DNA from 3 places in the Geobacillus zalihae genome. Region 2 is predicted to be linked to each of the others. Evidence: riboswitches for the same ligand, from Rfam matches in the RefSeq annotation. Region 2 holds a riboswitch; each other region holds the start of a gene.
The links. A riboswitch is a leader RNA that binds a small molecule or an ion and turns the genes downstream of it on or off. The one in region 2 is predicted to bind S-adenosylmethionine.

Region 1: linked by a shared signal. The riboswitch ahead of QWV57_RS02290 (phosphoadenylyl-sulfate reductase) and the one ahead of QWV57_RS06535 (hypothetical protein) in region 2 are both predicted to bind S-adenosylmethionine.
Region 3: linked by a shared signal. The riboswitch ahead of QWV57_RS03510 (bifunctional homocysteine S-methyltransferase/methylenetetrahydrofolate reductase) and the one ahead of QWV57_RS06535 (hypothetical protein) in region 2 are both predicted to bind S-adenosylmethionine.

The regions. Positions count from the first base shown of each region.
Region 1 covers NZ_CP129217.1:453,898-456,095, forward strand. Annotated here, with positions in the region: gene sat (sulfate adenylyltransferase) at 1-237, opposite strand, end outside; gene QWV57_RS02290 (phosphoadenylyl-sulfate reductase) at 511-1,218, opposite strand; SAM riboswitch class I at 1,344-1,448, opposite strand; gene QWV57_RS02295 (DUF1128 domain-containing protein) at 1,578-1,802, opposite strand; gene QWV57_RS02300 (low molecular weight protein-tyrosine-phosphatase) at 2,152-2,198, shown strand, end outside.
Region 2 covers NZ_CP129217.1:1,266,401-1,268,598, forward strand. Annotated here, with positions in the region: partial or broken gene QWV57_RS06530 (ABC transporter substrate-binding protein) at 1-789, shown strand, start outside; SAM riboswitch class I at 851-955, shown strand; gene QWV57_RS06535 (hypothetical protein) at 1,037-1,360, shown strand; gene QWV57_RS06540 (VOC family protein) at 1,376-1,759, shown strand; gene QWV57_RS06545 (PaaI family thioesterase) at 1,860-2,198, shown strand, end outside.
Region 3 covers NZ_CP129217.1:686,567-688,764, reverse strand. Annotated here, with positions in the region: gene QWV57_RS03520 (ABC transporter ATP-binding protein) at 1-420, opposite strand, end outside; gene QWV57_RS03515 (hypothetical protein) at 481-633, shown strand; SAM riboswitch class I at 703-805, shown strand; gene QWV57_RS03510 (bifunctional homocysteine S-methyltransferase/methylenetetrahydrofolate reductase) at 877-2,198, shown strand, end outside.

The sequences.
Region 1 (2,198 bases), 810 kb from region 2:
GAGCGTGATCGGAATGCTCCAGACGGTGCCGTCAGAAAGACGCATGGTTTCAACAACCGCGTCGTAATCCGTTTTCGTTAAAAAACCAGTGAGGGGGCTGTAGGCGCCCGTTCCGATCAGCTCCAAGTCGCTCAGTTCGGCTTTGGAGAGCTCGATCGTTTTGGTCGCCTCATCAAGCGGATAGTCCGGATTCCAACGATTGATCAATGTGCCGCCATGCGGGATGCTTACGCTCATGTTCATAACCTCCTAGATTGATAGATGTTGTGAAATGCCGCTGCCATGTTCATGAGGCAAGCGCTCTTTTTTTAGGCTAATGACGCCAAGCAGACGCTCAAGATGGCGATGACCGTATAGACGTCGCTGTCAAACAGTAGCTTGACGATTCGGAATGGCGTCCGATTCATCAGCGACGCCTATCGAGGCCGCCGCGCCGCTTGCCCCGATGTTCATGGCGAAGAAAAAGGATGCGATCAAAGCAATGGCAAGGAGCATGTCAATGTTCTCTCCTTAGGCGAGATGGAGACCGCATTCCGTCTTTCCTTGGCCAGCCCAGCGCCCGGAGCGCAAGTCGTTCGGATCTGTAGCCGGAGCGGTGCACGGGGCGCAACCGATGCTCGGGTAGCCGCGGTCGTGGAGCACGTTGTACGGAAGGCCGTGTTTATACACGTAATTCCAAACGTCTTTCCACGTCCAGTGAATGAGCGGACAAACTTTAATCGAACGGAACTTGTCGTCTTTGTTAATGTACTCGACATGCCGCCGCGTCGGCGATTGCTCGCGGCGCAAGCCGGAAATCCACGCCGTCACCCCGGTCAGCACCTCGCGCAGCGGAATGACTTTGCGCAGCTCACAGCATTTGTTCGGGTCGCGTTTCCATAACTCGTCGCCAAACTGCGCCTTCTGTTCTTCCAACGTCAAGCGCGGCTGCTTCATCACGATGCGAAGCGACGGATATTTTTCTTTCACTTTCGCGATCGTATCGTATGTCTCTGGAAAATGCAGACCGGTATCCAAAAAGACAATTTCGGCGTTCGGTTTGACCCGAGAGATGAGATCAATCAGCACAATCCCCTCGATGCCGAAGCTGCACGCGTATACGATCTCATCGCCGTATTCGCGATACGCCCAGGCCAGGACGTCAAGCGCCCCTTTTGTTTCATTATCGGACGGAAAAGACGGTTTTTCCGCCGTTTCCCACTGATCATACGTGAGCATCGGTTTCTCCTCCTCACAAAATCAAAGAAAATCCACGTAATTAGTCGGATATATAGCGGCCAAACGGCAATTCGGCGGCAAAAATCCTTCCTTGCATGAATCAGAAAGAGCGGGAGAAAGGGAGCCCCTTATTTTACTAAAGATCTTCTTTAGCTGGAATTGGCACTTTGCTATAGGCGGCAGGTTGTCGGAGTTCATTGAGCCCATTCCTCCCTCACTCTCGAGCAACGTATGCAACGCATGTCATTTAATTGATTAAAATTTTAGCACAATTGACGATAATGTCAATCATAGTTTTTCGATAGGAATTGTTTTTATACGAAACAGCTGCATTGCCTGCCTAACAGCAGATGGGAGCGTTATTTTTTGCGCAGGCTTCCGAGCTCTTCGACAATCGCCTGCATTTCGCTTGGGCTGAACGTCTCGCGTTTCATCACCATCTCGTAAATGTCTCTCAACTCATCGTACCATTCCTCGGAAAAATGGGACGGCTTGATGGCATCCAAGTTCAGCACTTTCAACTTTTGCTTCAACTGTTCGATCATGTAGGCGACGTTTTCCGCCGACCGTTTTGATAAATCCATTCGTTTACTCCTTTCATGGCAAGTTACTATGTATTGTACCATAGGTGCAGGAAGAATGGGGAGAGATTGCATGGCTTGCTTTTCTGATGAAAAACGGATGATGTGGTAAAATGTAGGTGCACATGCATAGTGCCAGTCTAAAAGGTTGGTGAAACACCGCGTTTTCTTCAAAATGGTTGTCGTGAACGCGCGCAAGAGTTGTTGGCCCATTCGCACACGCTCCCCCGCTGGAGTTGTTTTGTCGTGACATCCCCGTCCTTTTAGGGCCAAAAAGGGCTAGATGAAAAGAAATGAAGGAAAACTAACGGTGGAAAGCACCGTGGACATAGAGAGAGGGGTGGCTGTTTGGATGATTAAAGTGCTGTTTGTTTGTCTTGGAAACATTTGTCGTTCGCC
Region 2 (2,198 bases):
AAAAAGCAAGAAAATGTGATGGACAATCCGAAATTCCAGAACAAAAAGCTGCGCCAAGCCATGGCGTACGCCATCAACAACCAAGAAGTGGCTGATCACTTGTACCACGGCTTGCGCTTCCCGGCGACCACGCTGATCCCGCCGTCGTTCCCGGGATACCATGACAGCTCGATCAAAGGGTACACGTATAATCCGGAAAAAGCAAAACAGCTGCTTGATGAGGCCGGCTATAAAGATGTGGACGGCGACGGCTTGCGCGAAGATCCGAACGGCAAAAAGTTTACGATCAACTTTTTGGCGATGAGCGGCGGCGATATTGCCGAGCCGTTGGCGAAGTTTTACATGCAATGCTGGAAAGACGTTGGCTTGGATGTCCAATTGGTGGACGGCCGTCTGGCGGAGTTCAACTCGTTCTATGACATGGTTGAAAAAGATGACCCGAAAGTGGATGTTTACGCTGCCGCTTGGGCAACGGGAACGGACGTCGACCCGTACGGTCTGTACGGCCGCAACGTCATGTTCAACTACTCGCGTTGGGTGAACGAGAAAAATGATGAGCTGCTGGAAAAAGGCCATTCCGAGCAGGCGTTTGACAAGGAGTATCGCCGGAAAATTTACAGCGAGTGGCAAAAGCTAATGAACGAAGAAGTGCCGGTCATCCCAACGTTGTATCGTTCCGCCATCTATGCGGTCAACAACCGTGTCGCCAACTTTACGGTTGACCCGAGCTCGAAGCTGACGTGGAAAGATGTCGGCGTCACGTCCGAGCAACCAGAAGTGGCGGAATAAACAAAAAAGCGATTGCTTCTATGGGATTCGATATGGTAACATGAAAGACAAATGATCATACGTCTTATCAAGAGTGGGCGAGAGAACGGGCTTGATGACCCCACAGCAACCTGCCGCCGGCAAGGTGCTAACACCCGCAAAGCGGTCTCGCTTTGGATGATAAGAACGGCTGCCCCCTTTCGCATCATTCCGAGGCGAAAGGGGTTTTTGTCGATAGGGGGTGAAGGGGGAAATAGTGAAGAGGGACATGTCGATCCGAGCTTGCATGGCCGCTCATCTCCGTGCCGCTGCGTTCGCCGTTCATGTCATGCGCTGCGTGCAGGCGGAGCTGATTCGGTTTGACCCTGAAGCGGCGGTTTATGTCGACCGCGGGGGCGGATATACCCACTTGTATGGGAAAGCGCAAGGGACAACCTTTTCAGTGTTGTTGACCGACAGCGAGGCGGACGAATGGAAGGCGGACGGACCGTACGCCCTTGATCGCTACATATGGACAGAGCTTGGGAAAAAAGGGGTTTTTCCAATGCGGATGACGCCGTATTTACAAGCTGTATGGTTAATGGAGTCATAGAAAGGAAGAGGACGAATGGCAGTCAAAAAATTTGAGCATGTCGGCATTCAAGTGAAGGACATCGAGACATCGAAAGCGTTTTATCAAAACGTCGTCGGCCTGGAGCTGCTCGACGAAATGATTCATACGAACGGAACGATGAAATTGGCGTTTTTAGGGATTGACGGCTCGATCGTCGTCGAGCTGATCGAAGGATACAACCCGGATTTGCCGACGGAAGGAAAAGTGCACCACGTGGCGTTTACGGTCGAAGGCATCGAGCAGGAAAAAGAACGGCTTCAGTCGCTCGGCGTCCCGCTAGTGTGGGATGAAATTACAACGCTCCCAAACGGGGCGAAATACTTATTTTTCCTTGGCCCGGACGGCGAATGGATCGAGTTTTACGAGCCGGCGCAATGAACGAAGGGGAAGGCGGCCATCGGTATGGCCGCCTTTTGCCGTGCAAGAAGGAAAATAGGGAGTGCACCGCGTATAGGTAAAGGGGAGAGGAGGAGAACAGATGGAGCCGCAAGTTATCCACGCCATTCAAGACGACTACCCGGATGAATTTGCCTGGTGCTATGGCTGCGGACGGCTGAATGAGCAAGGCCATCATTTCCGCACCGGCTGGGACGGAGACAAAACGGTGACCGTCTATACGCCGCGCCCGGAACATACGGCGATCCCTGGGTTTGTGTACGGCGGGCTGATCGCCTCGCTCATCGACTGCCATGGCACCGGGTCGGCGGCGCTCGCCTTGCATCGGAAAAACGGCCATGAGCCGGGAAGCGGGGAAACGCCGCCGCGCTTTGTCACCGCGTCGCTTCACGTCGACTTTGTCAAGCCGACGCCGCATGGC
Region 3 (2,198 bases), 580 kb from region 2:
GCCGCCGGACATCTCTTGAATGCGGCGGCGCTCATAGCCTTCCAAGTTGACAAACCGGAGCGCTTCGCTCACTTTTTGGCGGATGTCCGCTTCTTTCATCTTTTTCACGCGCAAGCCAAATGCCACGTTTTCAAACACATCGAGGTGAGGAAACAACGCATAGTCTTGAAAGACAGTGTTGACTTGCCGTTTGTTCGGCGGGACGTTTTGAATCGGCTTCCCGTGGAAATAAATCGTTCCTTCCGTCGGTTCGATAAACCCGGCAATCAGCCGCAAAATCGTCGTCTTCCCGCACCCTGACGGGCCAAGCAGCGTATAAAACTTCCCGCGCTCCATCGCAAAACTGACGTCATCCAATACGACCGTTCCGTCGTATTCCTTCGTCACTCGCTCGAAGCGGATGATCTCTTCCCCGTTCACTTCCAGCCCCCCGTCTTCTTGATGTTCACTATTCCTAATTAGAACATAGGAGAGTGGAAAGTGCAACGGAAAAATATGCTTTCCGCCATGTCGGCGACTAAAAAACAAAAAGCGGCTGACTATTCCGCAGAACAGCTTCCAATTTTGCCCGCAATGCGGAAAGCCGCTGTCTCATTGATCGTTTTTTCAAATTTCCTTGCTTCACCGTATTGAATAATTTCGAAAAATACATTAAATTATATAGTAATCATCAAAACGTCACCGCACAATTGCATACCGGCATTCTTATCAAGAGAGGGGGAGGGACTGGCCCGGTGAACCCTCAGCAACCTGGCCCGCGGCCAAGGTGCTAAATCCAGACAGGCGGAAGCCTGGAAGATAAGAAGAAGCGAATGAAAAGTCTTCTTCTTATAGAAGGCTTTTTTCTTTTACTACGGAGAAACGGGGGAATCGAACGTGGGATTGCTGGATGAGTTGAAAGAGCGCATTCTCATCGCCGACGGGGCGATGGGAACGCTTTTATATTCGCACGGCATTGACCGTTGTTTTGAAGAATTGAATCTATCCAATCCAGATGAAATCGTCCATATTCATGAAGCGTATATCGCCGCGGGCGCCGACGTCATTCAGACGAATACATACGGCGCCAACTATGTGAAACTCGCCCGCTACGGCCTTGAAGATGAGGTGCCGGCCATCAACCGCGCGGCGGTGCGGCTCGCCAGGCAAGCGGCGAACGGGCGGGCGTACGTGCTCGGGACGATCGGGGGGCTTCGCACGTTAAACAAAAGCGTCGTCACGCTCGAAGAAGTGAAACGGACGTTTCGCGAGCAGCTGTTTGTCCTGCTGGCTGAAGGGGTTGATGGCGTGCTGCTCGAGACGTATTACGATTTGGAAGAGTTGGAGACGGTGCTTGCCATCGCCCGCAAAGAAACGGATTTGCCGATCATCGCCCATGTGTCGCTCCATGAAGTCGGCGTCTTGCAAGATGGCACGCCGCTCGCGGACGCCCTTGCTCGCCTAGAGGCGCTCGGGGCCGATGTCGTCGGACTGAACTGTCGTCTCGGTCCATATCATATGCTTCGGTCGCTCGAGGAAGTGCCGCTGCCGAAGCAGGCGTTTTTGTCGGCGTATCCGAACGCGAGCCTCCCGGATTACCGCGACGGCCGGCTTGTCTATGAAACGAACGCGGAATATTTTGAAGAGGCGGCCAAAGCGTTCCGCGATCAAGGGGTGCGCTTGATCGGCGGGTGCTGCGGCACGACGCCGAAACATATTGAGGCAATGGCAAAGGCGCTCGCCGACCGGACGCCGGTGACGGAAAAAACGGTGAAGCGGCGCGCGGTGCCCGTATCGGTGCAAGCCGAGCGGTCCGCCCCAACTCCGCTTCCCGAGCTCGCCCGCGCGCGCCGCTCGGTCATCGTTGAACTCGACCCGCCGAAAAAACTCGGCATTGACAAATTTCTCGCCGGAGCGAAAGCGCTCCATGACGCCGGCATCGATGCGCTGACGTTGGCCGACAACTCGCTTGCTACGCCGCGCATCAGCAACGCCGCCGTCGCCACGATCGTGAAAGAGCGGCTCGGCGTCCGCCCGCTCGTGCATATTACGTGCCGCGACCGCAACTTGATCGGCTTGCAGTCGCATTTGATGGGCTTGCATACGCTCGGCATCACTGATGTGCTCGCCATTACCGGCGATCCGTCGAAAATCGGCGATTTCCCGGGAGCGACGTCCGTATATGATGTGTCATCATTCGATCTCATCCGCCTGATCAG